DNA from 4 places in the Candidatus Enterococcus dunnyi genome. Region 1 is predicted to be linked to each of the others. Evidence: predicted binding sites of a transcription regulator. Region 1 holds the regulator's gene; each other region holds the start of a gene.
What was found. The regulator CtsR, encoded in region 1, represses protease genes until heat stress. The targets are predictions, from matches to a motif close to TTGGTCAAAAAAGGTCAAANA.
Positions count from the first base shown of each region.

Region 2: a site for CtsR is predicted at 2,438-2,458, ahead of A5889_RS15310 (ATP-dependent Clp protease proteolytic subunit). Genes of this name have one in related genera too.
Region 3: a site for CtsR is predicted at 2,872-2,892, ahead of clpP (ATP-dependent Clp endopeptidase proteolytic subunit ClpP). Genes of this name have one in related genera too.
Region 4: a site for CtsR is predicted at 1,720-1,740, ahead of clpB (ATP-dependent chaperone ClpB). Genes of this name have one in related genera too.

Region 1 covers NZ_CP147246.1:1,910,264-1,915,327, reverse strand. The annotation lists rRNA gene A5889_RS08975 (23S ribosomal RNA) at 1-1,699, shown strand, start outside; rRNA gene rrf (5S ribosomal RNA) at 1,794-1,909, shown strand; tRNA gene A5889_RS08965 (tRNA-Val) at 1,925-1,997, shown strand; tRNA gene A5889_RS08960 (tRNA-Lys) at 2,004-2,076, shown strand; tRNA gene A5889_RS08955 (tRNA-Leu) at 2,089-2,170, shown strand; tRNA gene A5889_RS08950 (tRNA-Thr) at 2,206-2,278, shown strand; tRNA gene A5889_RS08945 (tRNA-Gly) at 2,286-2,357, shown strand; tRNA gene A5889_RS08940 (tRNA-Leu) at 2,372-2,457, shown strand; tRNA gene A5889_RS08935 (tRNA-Arg) at 2,488-2,561, shown strand; tRNA gene A5889_RS08930 (tRNA-Pro) at 2,644-2,717, shown strand; gene A5889_RS08925 (CtsR family transcriptional regulator) at 2,881-3,348, shown strand; gene A5889_RS08920 (ATP-dependent Clp protease ATP-binding subunit) at 3,353-5,064, shown strand, end outside.
Region 2 covers NZ_CP147246.1:3,250,289-3,255,352, reverse strand. The annotation lists T-box leader at 1-142, opposite strand, end outside; gene A5889_RS15325 (hypothetical protein) at 294-650, shown strand; gene A5889_RS15320 (hypothetical protein) at 683-844, shown strand; gene A5889_RS15315 (hypothetical protein) at 1,200-1,634, opposite strand; gene A5889_RS15310 (ATP-dependent Clp protease proteolytic subunit) at 1,779-2,366, opposite strand; gene A5889_RS15305 (cation-translocating P-type ATPase) at 2,533-5,064, opposite strand, start outside.
Region 3 covers NZ_CP147246.1:3,162,004-3,167,067, reverse strand. The annotation lists gene A5889_RS14905 (IS1182 family transposase) at 263-1,594, opposite strand; gene A5889_RS14900 (hypothetical protein) at 1,718-2,233, opposite strand; gene A5889_RS14895 (TM2 domain-containing protein) at 2,485-2,796, shown strand; gene clpP (ATP-dependent Clp endopeptidase proteolytic subunit ClpP) at 2,974-3,567, shown strand; gene A5889_RS14885 (DsbA family protein) at 3,675-4,196, shown strand; gene A5889_RS14880 (hypothetical protein) at 4,213-4,410, opposite strand; gene whiA (DNA-binding protein WhiA) at 4,455-5,064, opposite strand, start outside.
Region 4 covers NZ_CP147246.1:117,867-122,930, forward strand. The annotation lists gene A5889_RS00495 (cellulose biosynthesis cyclic di-GMP-binding regulatory protein BcsB) at 1-254, shown strand, start outside; gene A5889_RS00500 (diguanylate cyclase) at 241-1,095, shown strand; gene A5889_RS00505 (hypothetical protein) at 1,129-1,593, shown strand; gene clpB (ATP-dependent chaperone ClpB) at 1,963-4,566, shown strand; gene A5889_RS00515 (TMEM175 family protein) at 4,790-5,064, shown strand, end outside.

The DNA.
Region 1 (5,064 bases):
GGTGTGATGGTAGGAGAGCGTTCTAAGGGCGTTGAAGGTCGATCGTGAGGACGGCTGGAGCGCTTAGAAGTGAGAATGCCGGTATGAGTAGCGAAAGACGGGTGAGAATCCCGTCCACCGTATGACTAAGGTTTCCTGGGGAAGGCTCGTCCGCCCAGGGTTAGTCGGGACCTAAGCCGAGGCCGATAGGCGTAGGCGATGGACAACAGGTTGATATTCCTGTACCAGTTGTTTTTGTTTGAACAATGGAGGGACGCAGGAGGCTAAGGAATGCATGCGACTGGAAGTGCATGTCCAAGCAGTAAGTCTTGAGTAGAGTCAAATGCTTTACTCTGTACGGACAAGCTGTGATGGGGAGGGAAATAATAGTACCGAAGTTCCTGATGTCACACTGTCAAGAAAAGCTTCTAGTGAGAAAACAACTGCCCGTACCGTAAACCGACACAGGTAGTCGAGGAGAGTATCCTAAGGTGAGCGAGCGAACTCTCGTTAAGGAACTCGGCAAAATGACCCCGTAACTTCGGGAGAAGGGGTGCTGACTTCGGTCAGCCGCAGTGAATAGGCCCAAGCGACTGTTTATCAAAAACACAGGTCTCTGCAAAATCGAAAGATGAAGTATAGGGGCTGACGCCTGCCCGGTGCTGGAAGGTTAAGAGGATGGGTTAGCTTCGGCGAAGCTCAGAATTGAAGCCCCAGTAAACGGCGGCCGTAACTATAACGGTCCTAAGGTAGCGAAATTCCTTGTCGGGTAAGTTCCGACCCGCACGAAAGGCGTAACGATTTGGGCACTGTCTCAACGAGAGACTCGGTGAAATTTTAGTACCTGTGAAGATGCAGGTTACCCGCGACAGGACGGAAAGACCCCATGGAGCTTTACTGTAGCTTGATATTGAGTGTTTGTACCACATGTACAGGATAGGTAGGAGCCGATGAAACCGGAACGCTAGTTTCGGTGGAGGCGCTGGTGGGATACTACCCTTGTGTTATGAACCCTCTAACCCGCAGCCCTAATCGGGCTGGGAGACAGTGTCAGGTGGGCAGTTTGACTGGGGCGGTCGCCTCCTAAAAGGTAACGGAGGCGCCCAAAGGTTCCCTCAGAATGGTTGGAAATCATTCGCAGAGTGTAAAGGCAGAAGGGAGCTTGACTGCGAGACTTACAAGTCGAGCAGGGACGAAAGTCGGGCTTAGTGATCCGGTGGTTCCGCATGGAAGGGCCATCGCTCAACGGATAAAAGCTACCCTGGGGATAACAGGCTTATCTCCCCCAAGAGTCCACATCGACGGGGAGGTTTGGCACCTCGATGTCGGCTCGTCGCATCCTGGGGCTGTAGTCGGTCCCAAGGGTTGGGCTGTTCGCCCATTAAAGCGGCACGCGAGCTGGGTTCAGAACGTCGTGAGACAGTTCGGTCCCTATCCGTCGCGGGCGTTGGAAATTTGAGAGGAGCTGTCCTTAGTACGAGAGGACCGGGATGGACTTACCGCTGGTGTACCAGTTGTTCTGCCAAGGGCATTGCTGGGTAGCTATGTAGGGAAGGGATAAACGCTGAAAGCATCTAAGTGTGAAGCCCACCTCAAGATGAGATTTCCCATTTCTTTAAGAAAGTAAGACCCCTCAGAGATGATGAGGTAGATAGGTTGGAAGTGGAAGTGCAGTGATGTACGGAGCGGACCAATACTAATCGGTCGAGGACTTAACCAAAAGAAATAAAATAAATGATCTTGGTAAGTAGTGATTACAAGCTTCAATCCAGTTTTGAGTGAATCATCACTCAATTGAATACAACAACACCCAGTGTGGTGGCGATAGCGAGAAGGATACACCTGTTCCCATGCCGAACACAGAAGTTAAGCTTCTTAGCGCCGATTGTAGTGAAGGGTTTCCCTTTGTGAGAGTAGGACGTCGCCGCGCTAAACGTGTTGTATTGGAGGTTTAGCTCAGCTGGGAGAGCACCTGCCTTACAAGCAGGGGGTCAGCGGTTCGATCCCGTTAACCTCCATTTTTTGAGCCGTTAGCTCAGTTGGTAGAGCATCTGACTTTTAATCAGAGGGTCGCAGGTTCGAGCCCTGCACGGCTCATAGAAATATTTTGCGGGTGTGGCGGAATTGGCAGACGCACTAGATTTAGGATCTAGCGCCTTACGGCGTGGGGGTTCAAGTCCCTTCACCCGCATATTTTAAGTCTCGTTGATAAACTTGGCGAAATACGCCGGCTTAGCTCAGTTGGTAGAGCATCTGATTTGTAATCAGAGGGTCGAGGGTTCAAGTCCTTTAGCCGGCATCAAACTGCGGAAATAGCTCAGTGGTAGAGCACCACCTTGCCAAGGTGGGGGTCGCGGGTTCGAACCCCGTTTTCCGCTTAGCTTGTTCATTCGCCGGGGTGGCGGAACTGGCAGACGCACAGGACTTAAAATCCTGCGGTGAGTGATCACCGTACCGGTTCGATTCCGGTCCTCGGCATTCATCACAACTTTGCTTGAGATGACATTAGCACCCATAGCTCAACTGGATAGAGTGTTTGACTACGAATCAAAAGGTTAGGGGTTCGACTCCCTTTGGGTGCATAGTTAAAGGTTTGACTGCGAGTTAGAAGGTAAGTAACACAGTTCCTTTTAATCGTTTAGTCTTTTTTTATTATTATAATTGCGGGAAGTAGCTCAGCTTGGTAGAGCACTTGGTTTGGGACCAAGGGGTCGCAGGTTCGAATCCTGTCTTCCCGATTAAAAGAACAGAGTATGCTCTGTTCTTTTTTGTTATATATTTAGTTTGTAATTTCCTAAATATATTTACCTTTTCTTAGTTAATTAGGCATTCTCCTTTATTAAACAGTTGAAATTGGGTATAATTAAGGTCAGTATTAGTCAAGGGAAAAGGATGAGGACTATGAGTAATCAAAATACTTCAGATTTGATTGAAGCATATTTAAAGAAAATTCTTGAAGAAAGCAGTAAAATTGAAATTCGCAGGGCCGAAATGGCTCATTTATTCAATTGTGTTCCTTCCCAGATTAATTATGTGATCAATACTCGTTTCACGATTCAACGTGGCTATTCAGTTGAAAGTAAGCGTGGTGGTGGCGGTTATATCAGAATAGCTAAAGTACAAATATCTGATAGTGACCAGTTGCTGAAACAAATTGCTCAATTTACAGGGAATGAACTTTCGGAAAAAGACGCACTAATTTTTATACAGAAGCTCTATGAAGAAAAAGTTGTTACAAAACGAGAAGGAAACTTAATGCTGTCGGTGCTTGGAAAACAAGTCTTAGATAAGGCAGGACCAGATGAAGATTATTTACGTGCTCAATTGATGCATTCATTTTTAGAACGTTTGAGTTACGAGGAGGAATGATAGTATGGACGAATTATTTACAGAAAGTGCCAAGGCAGTCTTAGCCATCGCACAAGAAGAAGCGAAGTATTTTAGGCATCAATCTGTAGGTTCTGAACATTTGCTTTTAGCATTAGTACTGGAACCAAATGGAATTGCTGGAAAATCTTTACGCCAGTTGAATGCTAATAAAACAGATATACGTGAAGAAATTGAACAATTAACTGGGTACGGAACAGTTAAAGCATATCCGAAAGGAACCTATTTGCCTTATTCCCCTCGTGCAAAACAAGTTTTTGCCTATGCCGGCGATGAAGCAAAACGTTTAGGAGCTCCTAATATAGGCACTGAACATATTTTGTTAGGCTTATTACGCGATGAGGATATCCTTGCTTCACGTATTTTATTGAACTTGGGATTAAGTTTATCTAAAATGCGTCAGCTGTTAATGAAAAAAATTGGGATTACAGATCCCCAAATGAGTGGAAATGTTGGGCGCCGACGTAATAATCAAGCACAAAAAGCAGCACCTAAAGGAACTCCAACATTGGATTCGTTAGCTCGTGACTTGACTAAACTAGCACGTGAGAATGATTTAGACCCAGTTGTCGGACGTTCTCAAGAGGTCAGACGGCTGATCCAAATATTAAGTCGTCGTACCAAAAATAATCCAGTTTTAGTTGGTGAACCTGGTGTAGGTAAAACGGCAATTGCTGAAGGCTTAGCACAAAAAATTGTTAATGGTGAAGTGCCGGACGATATGCAGGAAAAACGTTTGATGATGCTGGATATGGGTGCTCTTGTTGCGGGAACGAAATATCGTGGTGAATTCGAAGATCGTTTGAAGAAAGTGATTGACGAGATCTATCAAGATGGAGAAGTGATCCTCTTTATTGATGAGCTGCATACATTGATTGGTGCAGGTGGTGCAGAGGGTGCGATCGATGCTTCAAATATCTTAAAACCAGCGCTTGCTCGTGGAGAATTACAAACAATTGGTGCGACTACATTAGATGAGTACCAAAAATATATTGAAAAAGATTCTGCTTTGGAACGTCGTTTTGCGAGAGTTCAAGTGGATGAACCAACATCAGAAGAAGCAGAAGAGATTCTAAAAGGCCTACGTTCTCGCTATGAAGAACATCATGGCGTTGAGATTACAGATGATGCCTTACATGCAGCAGTTCAGTTATCTGTTCGTTATATCAATTCTCGTCAATTACCAGATAAAGCGATTGATTTGATGGATGAATCAGCTGCTAAAGTTCGTCTAGACTTAGCAGATGAGCCTTCTGAAATTAATGAGTTGCGCTTAGATTTAGCGAATCTAATCAAGGAAAAAGAAGAAGCAATTCAGTCACAATCGTTCGAAAGTGCAGCAAGATTACGCCAAAAAGAGAAAAAAATGGCTAGAAAGCTTGAAAATATTTTATTATTAGAACAAAAAGAAGCGTCTGGTTATGCAAATCAAGTCACTGAACAAGATGTGGCAAATGTTGTGTCACAATGGACAGGTGTGCCATTACAGCAGCTAGAGAAAAAAGAAAGCGAGCGCCTGCTCGAATTAGAAAGTATCTTACACCACAGAGTTGTTGGTCAGGATGAAGCTGTTCAAGCTGTATCGCGTGCAATTCGTAGAGCCCGCAGTGGCTTGAAAGATCCGAATCGTCCAATTGGTTCATTTATGTTCCTGGGACCTACTGGAGTTGGTAAAACAGAATTAGCAAAAGCGTTGGC
Region 2 (5,064 bases), 1.3 Mb from region 1:
ATCAAATCGATTTTTCCTCTCCAAGATCATTTTCGACAAATGTCCATTACTTTCTTCCACCATCCGAAAGCTCTCTCGCTTCAGCAAAAAATCTTTGCTGAATAAATGTTTTTTTGTGTACTCTTCTTTTCAATGAGTTTTGATATTGAATCAATATTAGAACATACTCATTTATTTGTCAACATTTTTTCATATTAAATTTATTGATCAAAATTAATTAGGTTCAAATAAGGGTTCCTGTTTTTCTTTCTACTCATTTTTTATTATACTTAAATAAAATGGAGGTCGATCGAATGTCAGAACATATTGAAAAAGTGGATTTTCTTTTATCTTATTTATCAGAGATCCATACAAAGAGCCTGTCTTTGTATGATTTAGTCACCAGCCGTCCTCGGCCTGAAGAATCTCGGATTCTTTTGAATATCAATGAGGTCTTTACCTACTATCATAGTATCCGGATTTTTTATATTAGTAATGATGAGATTTCTTCCGATGCAGTTCAGCCCTTTTTTACTGCGTTTGAAGAGTTCTACTTTGAGTTGAAACAAGTTTTCTTCCTTGAAGATGACAACAGCGCACTTCTTTATAATAAGTTATCTGCGATGAAAGATGCTTTTGAGCAGTTGACGAATGATTTTAATGTTTTATAATAGAGAAGACAACAAATAAAGAAGGTGCACAAATGGATCAAAGCGAAGTATTGGATCGCTTGCGCGAAGAGTTGGAGATTCCATTTTTTAATGGATCGATCGAAGAACGTGAATACACAGAAGAAGAATATCAAAAAATCAAAGCTGATCTTGTTCAGTATTTTGATGATTACGTTCGAAATGTAGAAAACTGATACGACTACGTCGTTAAAATTAAAAGATGGGATAAAACAAAAATGTTTTATCTCATCTTTTTTATGATTAATATAATTATTTATTTACATAAAATAACTGCCATTTTTTAAAATCAGTGTAATATAAATAATATTTTTTATTTTATATTTTGATTCAAATAATAATGAAAGAAAAAACCACCGGTCAAACTGACCGATGGAAAAGGAGTATTACTCAATAAGAGTAAAATGAAAAATAAAAAGGTTGTTGTTGGTATGAATATATAATACAACAAATATTTTTCATTGTCTACTAAAAATAACGTTAAAAAGAAATTAAATACCATTTCTTTTTGTCAATTTTTCGTTTATATTTTTATTTTTTTAACAAAAGATTACTCATTCTAGTGATCGCAAATGAGATATCATCTGTTGCTTTGTCTTGTTTCTCTTCTGAAGCGTTGAACAAGTCAACATCTATTCCTTTTTCTGGATCTAAAGATAGAATCATTTCATTACAGCCAGCTAAATATTCAATATATGAGCGCTCAAATTTTTTATGGATGCCCATTACTCGAGCGGGCGGGCGTAATTGTGACACTTTCTCCAGCATCGTTTCGTATTCTTTTGTTCCATCTTGGAATATGCGTTGGATCTCAACAATACGCTCGGGAGCTAGCTCTGTTACCTTATCTTCGTCGATTGCTTTACGAACTTCTTCGTAATATTCGTTCATTTTTTCGCCGACTTCTTCTGTTTCTTTTACAATATCATTGATGTTTTGCACATAATAGCCTAAATTGGGTTTCAAATTCTTTCCTACTTTCTTTTGATGATCACCTAATTTTACACTTTTTCATAGGGTGATGACAAGGAGAATCTTTCAAAACAGCTTTTTTCTAATCATTTTGATAAAAAAACTGCAAGTCACTTGTACTTGCAGTTCGTTCTTATTTTACTGGATTTCATCGCTTGTATCGATGATCTTAGATACCATTCCATAATCTTTTGCTTCTTCAGCAGACATCCAGAAATTACGGTCTGTATCTTTTGCGATTTTTTCATACGTTTGACCAGTTGCTGCAGCAATCAAACGGTTTACACGCTCACGCATACGGATGATTTCTTTGGCCTCGATCTGAATCTCAGTACTTTGGCCTTGAACACCGCCAGCTGGTTGATGGATCATGTAACGAGTATTTGGCAAGCTGTATCTATTTTTAGCTTCAGCAGCCAAATAAATCGTAATACCCGCACTTGCTACCCAGCCGGTACCAACAACGATCACTTCTGGTTTGACAAACTTGATCATATCATGGATCGTGTCTCCTGCTTCAACATGTCCGCCTTGGCTATTGATAAAAATTTTGATTGGCTCATCACCCATCGCTGCTAATAAAAGTAATTGTGAGGTTACTTCCCGCGCTAGATCCTGATTGATCTCACCATAAATCAAAATCGTTCTCTCTTCAAAAAGTTTTTTCATAAATGCATTTGGTTGTTGTTTTTCTTCTGTTTCTTCATTTTCATCTAAATAGTTCATAATGAATGACCTCCATATTTTAAAGCTGAATATCTATATTAATAATACCGTAATCTAAAAATTTGTCCACTTATTTGACTTATTTTGACCTTAAAATTTTCTTCATGCTCCTATACTGAACCATAGAAAAAAAGATAGCCGAATATTCGACTATCTTTTACTAATTTTATATCCCTTTACCCATTTTTCGTTGAACAAATTTTACAACTTCAACGATAGGAATGATCGCAAAGGATGTTCCTGCAACGATTGCCCATTGGTACGCATCTAGTGATGTTACACTAAACAAATCGTTGAATCCTGGAATAACGATCGTAGCGGCTAACAATAGGAAGGAAACTAAAATCGCCCAGTTGAACGATTTGTTTCGGAATAAGCCAACTTTGAAAATCGATTGATAAATCGATTTTACGTTGAACGCATGGAACAATTGAATCAATCCTAATGTCGCAAATGCCATAGTCAATGCATCTCCATGTTGTAAATCATATAACGCCTGTGCAGATAAGTTTGGCATATTTGCCGCTGTATGCGCAGGAAACTCGATGGCCATTTTATAAACGATCAATGTCAAAGCACCTTGAGTGATCCCTTGATAAATGACACTGCTCAAGACACCACCTGAGAAGAAGTTCGATTTCTTACCACGAGGCGCATGACTCATCACGTCACGTTCTGCCGGCTCAACACCTAAAGCAATCGCTGGGAAAGTATCCGTTACTAAGTTGATCCACAATAAATGAACTGGTAGTAATGTATCCCAAGCTAACATTGTTGCAATAAAGAGTGTCAATACTTCCCCTAAGTTGGCAGAAAGTAGGTATTGAATCGTTTTTTGGATATTTGAGAAAACTTTACGTCCTTCTTCAACGGCTACAATAATCGTTGAGAAGTTGTCATCTGCCAAGACCATATCAGAGGCACCTTTCGATACTTCCGTACCAGTGATCCCCATACCAATACCGATATCCGCTGCTTTTAAGGCTGGTGCATCATTCACACCGTCACCTGTCATGGCAACGACCTTACCTTCTTGCTGCCATGCTTTAACGATACGAACTTTATGTTCAGGAGATACACGGGCATAAACAGAGTAATGTCCAACGACTTTTGCAAAAGCTTCATCTGATAACTCATTCAATTCAGCGCCTGTGATCACTGCATCGTCATCGCCTTCTTTGATAATGCCAAGACGAGCAGCAATGGCTTCCGCTGTATCTCTGTGGTCACCTGTGATCATGATCGGACGAATACCAGCTTCTTTAGCTACTTTAACCGCTTCTGCTGCTTCTTTACGTTCAGGGTCGATCATACCAACTAGACCAGCAAATACTAGACCATTTTCAACGACAGCTGAATCCATTTCAGCAGGAACTGCATCAACGAATTTATATGCCATTCCTAATACACGTAACGCTTGTTTCGCCATTTTCGTGTTGTTTGTTAAAATTTCTTTGCGTTCTTGATCATTTAATGCTGTTGTTTGACCATTTAATAATACTTGCTCACAGCGTTTTAGCAACTCATCGGGTGCACCTTTGACTGCAACTAAGAATTTGCCATCCACTAATTGGTGAACAGTTGTCATCAATTTACGATCAGAGTCAAACGGAATTTCAGCTACACGAGGCTCCGCTGCAACTTTTTCAGTAACATTGAAGCCATGGTCTAAACCGAATTGAACTAAAGCCGTTTCGGTTGGATCACCGATCAATGTACCATCTTGAGCAAATTTTGTATCATTAGTATAGTTCATGATTTTTAAAGCCATGTTATCCATTGCTACATCTTCAGATGCTGCAGCGACTTTATTGTCTGTATATAATGCTTCAACAGTCATTTGATTCAGAGTCAACGTACCCGTCTTATCTGAACAAATGATATCTGTACTACCCAATGTCTCAACGGCTGGAAGTTTACGCACGATCGCATTTTTCTTCGCCATTTTTTGTGTTCCTAAAGCCAAAATGATCGTAACGATTGCCGGTAAACCTTCCGGAATCGCAGCAACAGCTAATGAAATCGAAGTCAATAGCATATCGATCCATGTTCTACCGTTCATCATTCCAACAACAAACATGATCGCAGCGATCACTAAAATCGCGATCGTCAACATTTTACCTAATTGATTCAAGTTTTGCTTCAATGGTGTTTCTGTTTCTTGTTCGTTTGCTAGCATGCCGGCGATTTTACCGACCTCGGTATTCATACCAGTACCGACAACTACCCCTATCCCACGACCATAAGTGACATTACTATTTGAATAAGCCATATTGATACGATCACCGATACCGATATCTTCTGGCGTACCTTCTAAAACAGTTGCTTCTTTTTCAACTGGAACTGATTCACCAGTCAAAGCTGCTTCTTCAATTTTCAAACTAGCTGCTTCTAATAAACGTAAATCCGCCGGCACTACGTCGCCAGCTTCTAATAAGACGATATCTCCTGGCACTAATTCATCACTTTTGACTGTGATCACATGGCCATCACGACGAATGTTCGCATTTGGTGAAGACATTTCTTTTAGTGCTTCGATCGCTTGCTCTGCTTTGGCTTCTTGGATCACACCGAAAATCGCATTCAATACAACAACGAGTAAGATGATGATCGAATCCACGACATCATGTGAGAATACCGCTGAAATCACTGCAGCAAATAGTAATACGATGATCATAAAATCTTTAAACTGTTCAAA
Region 3 (5,064 bases), 1.3 Mb from region 1:
GATAAATAAAAGCTTTTGTTAACTATAAACCTAATAAATGAGATTGTCAATAAAAAATGGCGAAAAATGTCAGAAAATTCTAAAAATGTTTGTTGTTGTTTTTTGACTTTATGTTTTATAAATAAAAAAAGCCGTACCTTTCACTTAAGGTACGGGCAGACTGTAGACAAATACGTTCAACATTCAGAAAATAGAGTGTTGAGCGTATTTTTTTATCTTAGTATCAAAATCAAAGCAAAAAAATAAAGGCATTCGCCTTTCTCTAGCCCCACAGGGCTAATTTCTTTAAATTCATTGCAGCAAAAATCAGTCTCGTATGCACTGCGACTTTTTCCAAGGTTCGGTATTTTGTCCAACGCATCCCATGCTTCTCTTTTGCATCGGCAAACACTCTTTCAATAGTTTCTTTACGTTTGCGGTATGTTTCTCGATTGAAGGAAGTATGACGAAGATGTTCTGCATTCTCCAACCCAGCTTGCCAAATATGACGGGTCACTACTTTTTGATGATTTTGACTTCTTGTGCACTGCTTCAATTGCGGACAATTCTGGCAAATGTAAGATTTTGACTTATATTCACGGTATCCCTCTCGAGTAAGTGTAGAAAAATGTAAGGGTTGATTTTCAGGGCACAGGTAACAATCGTAGTATTCGTCATAGACAAATTGATTTTTGGCTAGTAACGTTCGATCACCTCTAGGTCGTGTATAAGGAAGAACAGGGTGAAGTTTTCTCCGTCGGAGAAATTCTATAAAAGTGGCAGTTTTATACCCAGCATCAGCTGCTACAGCATGTATCGCTGGAAATTTAGTACAGATAGAGGCAACTAGATCAGGAGCAATTTGACTATCATGACGGTTACCAGGCGTTACAATGACATCTAAAATGAATCCGTGTTCATCACAACCAGTATGAGCAGAATAAGCAAATTGTTTCTCTCGTTCTCCTTTTACATAATACCCGCTCTCAGGGTCTACTTTACTTATTTTTCGTTCTTTCAGCTCACTTTCTGTCGGGAAAGTAAAAGGGCGCTTTCCTGCCTTGATGCGTTCCTCGTTAATTTCTTTCTCTAATTCTGATTGATAGGCTTTTGCTTCAATATGCGTCATTTCTCTAGTAAAATAATGCTTGTTTGCATTAGCTTTGATATGAGTAGAATCCATATAGAGAACATCTTCCGTAATCATCCGAGCCTTGGCAGCTTGTTCCAGTATGTAGGCGAAAATATCTTCAAAGAGTGTAGTTTCTCGAAAGCGGCGAACATAGTTTTTTCCAAAGGTAGAGAAATGTGGAATGGTTTCATTGAAATCGTAGCCTAAAAACCAACGATAAGCGACATTAGTGTCTATTTCTTTTATCGTTTGACGCATGGAACGGATACCAAAGAGATATTGAATGAAGACGATTTTGACTAAAACCACAGGATCAATACTTGGTCGACCTAAGGTCGAATAAGTTGATTCAACAATTGGATAAATGAAGGTAAAATCAATTGCTTTATCTATTTTTCGGATCAAGTGATCTTTTGGGACAAGTTCTTCCAAGGAAATCATCATGTATTGATCCCTTCCATTCATTGGGTGTTTTGACATCATTTTTTACGCGCTCCTTTAAAACGTTTTCATACATTAAGTATAAAAGAAAAAACTGTAGACGTCATCCTTTTTTAGAACTTTGTCTACAGTCTGGCCGTACCTTTCACTTAAGGTACGGGCTTTTTAGCTCTTTTGGAAATAGTACAGCGGTTTGTGCGACAGACGTTTCATTTGTCTTTTTTTATCTTCGATGATCGTCAACAACTCTTCTGAAAAAGTTTCTAAAATCAATTTTCCACCCTTATAGGTACTTCCACCCATTGAGATGACTTCATCCGGGGTCAAAATTACTTTTCTGTGAGCAATCTTTTTGAAAAACTCTTCGACTAGATAAGTAGGAAGATAGAAATTGTTTTGCGCAGAAAAAGATTCCAAATATATAAAGTCGTCGATGCTGATATAACAATCATCCATAGAAATAAAGTTAACAGATTTATCGACATAAATATCTCTCTTTTGCAAAATTTCATTGATTTTTTTGTTCAAAAGATTCAATGTTTCGATTTCTTTGACGAAATGTTCCAGCTCACGATAACGTGCTGCTTTTCGTTCTTCAAACGTCACTCGTAAAGCAACGCTGATCGACACAATCACTGCGCCAACTAATACGCCTGTTATGCCTGCGATAAAAACAACCATCCGAATCCCCTCACTCTTCTTTACTTGCTTTTTTAGTATAACATACTCTTTCACAAGCGTAAAAACATAGAACAAAAAAATAAAAAGGATTCATTTACTTAAAAGTTTTCAATTCTTTTTGAAAGGTGATCTGTAAAAGTTATAAAGTGAAAATTTAAAGATATAGAAAAAAAGTGAGCAGATCAGACTTTGAGAAAGTTATTATTGCTAATAAAGATAAGCCTATGTTCTGCACTTCGTATCAGTGTTTGATGACGAAATCAAGCACTGATAATCTGCAAGACAAAATCAGCATCAATATTGTCAATGAAAACAATAATACTCAATCAGTTGGTGGTTATGTACAACAAGGTAGAGTAGTCAATAAATGGATTTATTTCATTCTAGCATTTTTCTTAGGCTGGATCGGTGCTCATAAATTCTACTCTGGTTTTTCTGGAAAAGGCATCATGTATCTTGTTTTCAGTTGGACTGGCATTCCAGCTCTTATTGCTTTCTTCACTGCGATCATGACTTTATTGAAGCCTGCTGACCAAAACGGCAACATTATTGTCTCTTCATAATATTTATTTTGAGAATAATAGTAGAAGGCAGAAACACGGCTCAACGTTTCTACCTTCTATTTTTTCAGTTCATTTAAGTTGACCTTTTTTGACCAATAAAGTATACTTTTTTTAAGCATTCAGGTATGCTTTGTGATAAAATGATTTGAAGAGCTTTTTATATAGGAGGAATATACTATGAACTTAATACCAACAGTCATTGAACAGTCATCTCGTGGAGAAAGAGCTTATGATATTTATTCACGATTATTAAAAGATAGAATCATCATGTTAAGTGGTCCGATCGATGATAATGTAGCCAACTCAGTAATTGCTCAATTATTATTTTTGGATGCACAAGACTCTGAAAAAGATATCTACATCTACATCAATTCTCCTGGCGGCAGTGTTTCTGCTGGATTAGCAATTTTCGATACGATGAATTTTGTTAAAGCAGACGTCCAAACGATCGTACTTGGGATGGCCGCATCAATGGGCAGCTTTTTACTAACTGCTGGTCAAAAAGGCAAACGTTTTGCCTTGCCTAATGCTGAAATCATGATCCATCAACCACTTGGTGGTGCACAAGGACAAGCGACAGAAATCGAAATCGCTGCAAAACATATCTTGGATACACGTGACCGTTTGAACAAAATCTTGGCTGAGCGAACTGGTCAGCCTTTAGAAGTCATCGAACGCGACACAGATCGTGACAACTTCATGACAGCTCAACAGGCAAAAGAATACGGCTTGATCGATGAAGTAATGGAAAATAGCAGTGCCTTAAGCTAAACCTAAAATCAGATGTCCAAAATTCTTTTCCGGATTTTGGACATTTTTATTTCAACTCAGACTAAAAAGCGCTACACTATAAGTAAAGAATTGAAAGGATGTATAACATGGATATCTCAATTATCGATGCAACAAAAGTCACTACAAAAAATGGTTTAGTCATTGGTCAAGAATCAGCTCCAATAAAGATGGTCGAATTTATGAATGTTCGTTGTCCCTACTGTAAAAAATGGTTTGAAGACTCTTTTGACCTTTTAGAAAAATATGTTAAAGAAGGAAAAGTTCAGCGTATTATCAAGCTATTTGATAAAGAGAAAGAAACATTACAGCCTGGAAACGTGATGCATCACCACATTGATTACGACTTACCAGAAAGAGGATTACTTAGTTTAAAACAAATGTATGACACGCAAGATCAATGGGGGCATCTTTCATTAGCAGATGTTGCCGTCTTTGCCCAAGATAACCTACAGCTAGCTGAAAAGAAAAATCCTGCAATGATCGATACTGTGATTGCTGAAGCAAATGCTGCTAATATCAAATTTGTTCCAACGATCGTTATTGGTGAACATATCTTTGATGAATCTGTTACAACGGAAGAATTGATCAGCTACATTGAAGGAAAATAAAAAAACAAAGACAAAGCTATTGTGGCTTTGTCTTTGTTTTTTGTTCTTGTTTTCTCTTTAGTTTCTTTTCAGCGAGTGAATCCTGAGTTTCTTTTTGGGCGTCTTCACTAAAATTCAAGATTTTATCTACATCTTCTTTACCTAAAAATTCGCCCAAACCTTCGCCTAATTGTTTGATTTGCCGCATAATAAAGTCTTTATCCTCAACACCCATTTCTTTCACCTGATTTCCATTTTTTAGTTCACGTAACTTTGCAGCTATGCACTTTTTTCTCTAAGTTTTTCAGCAAATTCATTGATTTTCCTGATTCGATGATTGATTCCCGATTTTGAAATTGCACCTGAAGGAATCATCTCACCAAGTTCTTTCAGACTGACTTCCGGATATTCCAAACGCAATTCAGCGATTTCCTGTAATTTTTCTGGTAGAGCCGTTAAACCTACCACACTTTCAATATACTGGATATTTTCAATTTGTTTTGATGCAGCATCGATCGTCTTATTTAAGTTCGCTGTTTCGCAATTGACCAAACGATTAACAGAATTGCGCATATCCCGCACGATTCGGACATCTTCAAATTTTAACATCGAATTCGTTGCACCGATCAATGTTAAAAAATCAGCGATCCGCTCTGCACCTTTCAAATAAGAAATATAGCCGTTTCTTCTCTCTAGCGTCCGTGCATTCAAATCATAATAATTCAGCATTTGACAAATATCTTCATTGTGTTCTTCATAAATAGAAAATATTTCTAAATGGTAACGACTGGTTTCAGGATTATTGACTGAGCCAGAAGCCATAAAAGCACCACGTAAATAAGATCTCATCTTTTGGGCATTCCCCATGATTTCATCTGATACATGGCTA
Region 4 (5,064 bases), 1.7 Mb from region 1:
CCACTGAAAAAAATACCTCGACATATAAAGGCGATGCACTGGTTGTCGATAATAATTACAAACGCTATGACTACCGCTTTAAAAAAGAAGTAAGTCAATCTCAACAAGAAAACTTAGGTCAAAGGCTCATCAATAATCAAAAATTAGGTATTTACCTAGTTGTCTTCTTACTTGTGGTCATGATCGTTGGATTGTCCGCATTCTTTATTTTGAAAAAAGACACTAAAGGGGGAAATGACGATGAAACTGAATAAACGCTATGCGAGTACGATCATGGATTTGTCCCTTTTGTTTTTTATCAGTCTAGTCTCCATCACCGTCATTTTTGTCGGTTTGGGAAATAACGGCTTTTTCATTGACTTGATCAGTTTATTGATCACATTGATTCTTGTGATCATTACTTATTTTACAGGTATTGTGTCAGGCCTGATTTTTACCTTGATTTTTGTTTTCGTTCAGTTGGGCTATGTTTCTTATCAATATGTGTTTATGAAACAGTTTACTTATGCTTCGCTATTTTGGTTGATCATTCCTCCATTATATTGCCTGAGTATTTTTTTGATCACCTATCAAGTTCGTTTATTGGAAAAAGAGAACGAGCGATTGAAAAAGAACAATGTACAATACAACGCACTGGATGCTGAGACACACTTGAGAACCTTAACGCTATACGAAAGTGATTTCCCGATGTTTGTCACTATGTCTGAACGCTTTCAGACAGACTTGTACACTGTGGTGGTTCGTATTCGCTATTGGGACAGTCTCAAAAAATTGATGACAGAAGAACAGACTAAAGAGTTATTGAAAATGATCACGCGGGTCTTTCAAGAAAGCTCCGATCAAAGCAATAGCTTATATATGGTCAATCAAGTAACCCCAACGTGGAGCTCTTATACGTTTTCAACCCCTGAATCATTGCGTGAATTTCGGGAACTTTTGAAAGAACGCTTCTTAGAAGAACTTGAAAAAACAACTAACCTGAATAATTTGACGATCGATTTACTTGTTTCTCAAGCAAAATATGATCCTGAAGAAATGACAAAGGCATCAGATTTTCTTTCTGAAGCTCTGAATGGACTTCAATATGATGTCTAGTTATAATAAAGTGTATAGATTGGAGGAAATTATATGAAAAAACTCGCAATCACTTTAGTAACGATTTTTGCAGCAATCTCTTTAGCCGCGTGCAGCGGGAATAAGAAGACAGGCGAATCAGGAAGTGAAGATACGACAATGAGCAGTCAAAAAAATCAAAGTACAAATACAAGCTCTAATGTTAAAGAGGATCAGGAATCAATTTTTACGGCAGTTTTAGTGGAAGATGCCGTGCAAAATGAAACGGTTGACCAGTCGATCCGTCTTTTCTTAAATGACGTAAAAGCAGTTGAGGACCCAGAGGAAATCATCGGCACAATGAAAAATGATGGTGTCATTTTGAATGTCACAAAGGAACAGCTAGCAGATGGCCTTACAGAAGATCAATTAAAAGCTGGCGATAGTGTTAAATTTACACTAAGTGGGTTACCCGTAATGACGATGTCGATTCCACCGCAAATCGCGGGAAATGCAGTTGTTAAAGTTGAAAAAATTTAAATAAGTTTAAAAGATCAGGCACAAGGTTCGTGCTTGATCTTTTTGTTTGCCTGCATATCTGTTGCTAAAATCAGTGATTGAGTTATCATAAAAAGTGAGAGAAATCGATCGTTTTCCAATTGATTTTGTTTGACCTTTACTGACTAATTGAGTATAATTGATTCATAAGGTCAAAATTGATCAGTCATTTTAACCTTAAAAAATAGTCCAAAAGAAGTACTGCTTTTTTGCTCAAGAAACGGTACTATTTATATAGATTATTTAAAGCAAACAATCTTTTTAAAAGTTGAAGATCAAATAGATCAGTATTTTATTTTTCTGTCAGAGTGAAACGAGCCTGATCAGCTTTTAAATTTAGGAGGGAATTCTATGAACATCGAAAAAATGACTACTACGTTACAAGAGGCGATCGCTGAAGCACAGCAAATTGCAGTTACGCGTCGTCATCAGGAAATCGATATTGCCCATTTATGGAAAGTTTTTTTACAACCGAATCATTTTGGTCGTAATTTTTATACGGATGCAGGTGTTGATGTCGAAGCTTTTGAACGAGAGGTAGATAAAGCTTTAGATGAGTACCCAATCGTTCAAGGTGGGAATATTCAGTATGGTCAAAGCATGAGTCAAAATTTGTTTAACCTATTGAACGAAGCAGATAAATTAAGAGAATCTTTTCAAGATGAGTTTTTGGCAACGGAAATCGTAGTATTAGCGTTGATGAAACTTAAAAATTACCGATTAACAAAATATTTAATAAACCAAGGTATTTCAGAAAAAGAATTACGTAAAAATATTGAAGACATTAGAGGGGGCGATCGTGTGACTTCTAAAAATCAAGAAGAGCAATACAAAGCATTAGAAAAATATGGTGTGGATTTAGTCCAACAAGTGAAAAGCGGCAAACAAGATCCAATTATTGGACGAGATGAGGAAATCCGCGATGTGATTCGAATTTTATCGCGAAAAACAAAAAATAATCCGGTATTGATCGGTGAGCCAGGTGTTGGTAAAACAGCGATCATTGAAGGTTTAGCTCAACGGATCGTTCGTAAAGATGTGCCTGAAAACTTAAAAGATAAGACGATTTTCTCTTTGGATATGGGTGCATTGATCGCGGGTGCAAAATTCCGTGGAGAATTTGAAGAGCGCTTGAAAGCTGTTTTAAAAGAAGTGAAGAAAAGTGATGGACGAATCATCTTGTTCATTGATGAGATCCACAATATTGTTGGTGCAGGTAAAACAGAGGGAAGCATGGATGCAGGAAATCTATTGAAGCCAATGTTAGCTCGTGGCGAACTGCACTTGATCGGTGCAACCACATTAGATGAGTACCGTCAATATATGGAGAAGGATAAAGCCTTAGAACGTCGTTTCCAAAAAGTATTGGTGAAAGAACCAACTGTCGAAGATACGATCAGTATTTTACGTGGACTAAAAGAACGTTTTGAGATCCATCATAGTGTGAATATTCATGATAATGCCTTAGTCGCAGCGGCTACTTTATCAGACCGCTATATCACGGACCGCTTTTTACCAGATAAAGCAATCGATTTAGTCGACGAAGCAAGTGCAACGATTCGTGTGGAAATGAATTCGATGCCGACTGAGTTAGATCAGGTCACTCGTCGTTTGATGCAGTTAGAAATTGAAGAAGCTGCATTGAAAAAAGAATCTGATGATGCAAGTAAAAAACGACTAAGTGCCTTACAAGAAGAACTCGCTGATTTGCGTGAAGAAGCAAATGCAATGAAAATGCAGTGGGAAACAGAAAAAGAAGAGGTCAATGCAGTCAGCAACAAGCGTGCTGAAATCGACAAAGCTAAACATGAATTAGAAGACGCCGAAAACAATTACGATCTTGAACGTGCTGCGGTGTTGCGTCATGGAACTATTCCACAGTTAGAAGAAGAATTAAAAAATCTAGAAGCTAAGAATGCCAAAGATAATGTCAAAATGGTTCAAGAAGCAGTGACAGAAAATGAAATTGCTTTGGTTGTTGGCCGTTTGACAGGGATCCCTGTAACGAAGTTAGTTGAGGGCGAACGAGAAAAATTGATGAAATTGAACGAAACATTACACAAACGTGTCATAGGACAAGATGAGGCAGTCGATGCAGTCAGTGATGCGGTGATACGTTCAAGAGCAGGATTGCAAGATCCAAATCGCCCATTAGGTTCCTTCTTATTCTTAGGACCAACCGGTGTAGGGAAAACAGAACTTGCTAAAGCTTTAGCAGAAGATTTATTTGATTCTGAAGATCATATGGTACGGATCGATATGAGTGAATATATGGAAAAACATAGTGTGTCTCGTTTAGTCGGTGCGCCTCCAGGCTATGTTGGCTATGAAGAAGGCGGCCAATTGACTGAAGCCGTTCGCCGGAATCCGTACACGATCGTTTTATTAGATGAAATCGAAAAAGCTCATCCTGACGTATTTAACATTTTGCTTCAAGTCTTAGATGACGGACGTTTGACAGATTCTAAAGGCCGTGTCGTTGATTTTAAAAATACAGTCTTGATCATGACCAGCAATATTGGTTCTCAATTACTGCTTGAGGGTGTGACACCTGAAGGAACGATTCCTGAAGAGGTAGAAGAACAGGTGATGACGATTTTACGTGGAAACTTTAAACCTGAATTCTTAAATAGAATCGATGATACGATTTTATTCACTCCTCTAAGCTTGGATAATGTCAAAGGAATCATTGAAAAAATGACAGAGCAGCTTTCTAAGCGTTTAGAGCATCAAGAGATCGAATTAGTGATTTCTGATGAGGCGAAAACTTGGATCGCTGAAAGTGGTTATGATCCAGCATATGGTGCTCGTCCTTTGAAACGATTCATTACAAAAGAACTAGAAACACCACTAGCCAAAGAAATCGTTTCTGGTAGAGTATTACCAAAAACAAAAGTAACGATCAGTCTATTAAACAATCAATTAGTCTTTGAAAATGAAGTATTTGAAGAGTAGATAGTGTGAGTTGAAGGGATAGAAAGAACGTTGCATGATTATAGCAAGTGGTATCTTCACCAGTTGAATTTAGAATGCAGGAGAAAGTAAAATGCTACTTTTTTCCTGCATTTTTTCTGGTCAATGAAGTGTTTTGACTGTTTGAATACAAAATGATTGCGAAAAATCATTTTTACTATAAAATAATGAAGAGTAGAAGATTGGAGTGGATATTTTGGAGAAAATGAAAGAGCGTGTCGTTATGCTTGGCGATGCAATCATAGCAATTATTATTACGATCATGGTCTTAGATCTGCCGATAAAATTAAATCAATCTGGGAATATAGAATTAGAGCTATTATTTCGTTCTGTAGGCATTTATTTTATTAGTTTTTGTTTTGTAGGCAATTTTTGGTATCAAACTGCACAAGTTTTTAATCTCGTTAATAAGATCAAGAATAAAGATTTTGTTGTTTACATGATCCTGATGTTTTTTCTTTCCCTTGTGCCAGCATTCAC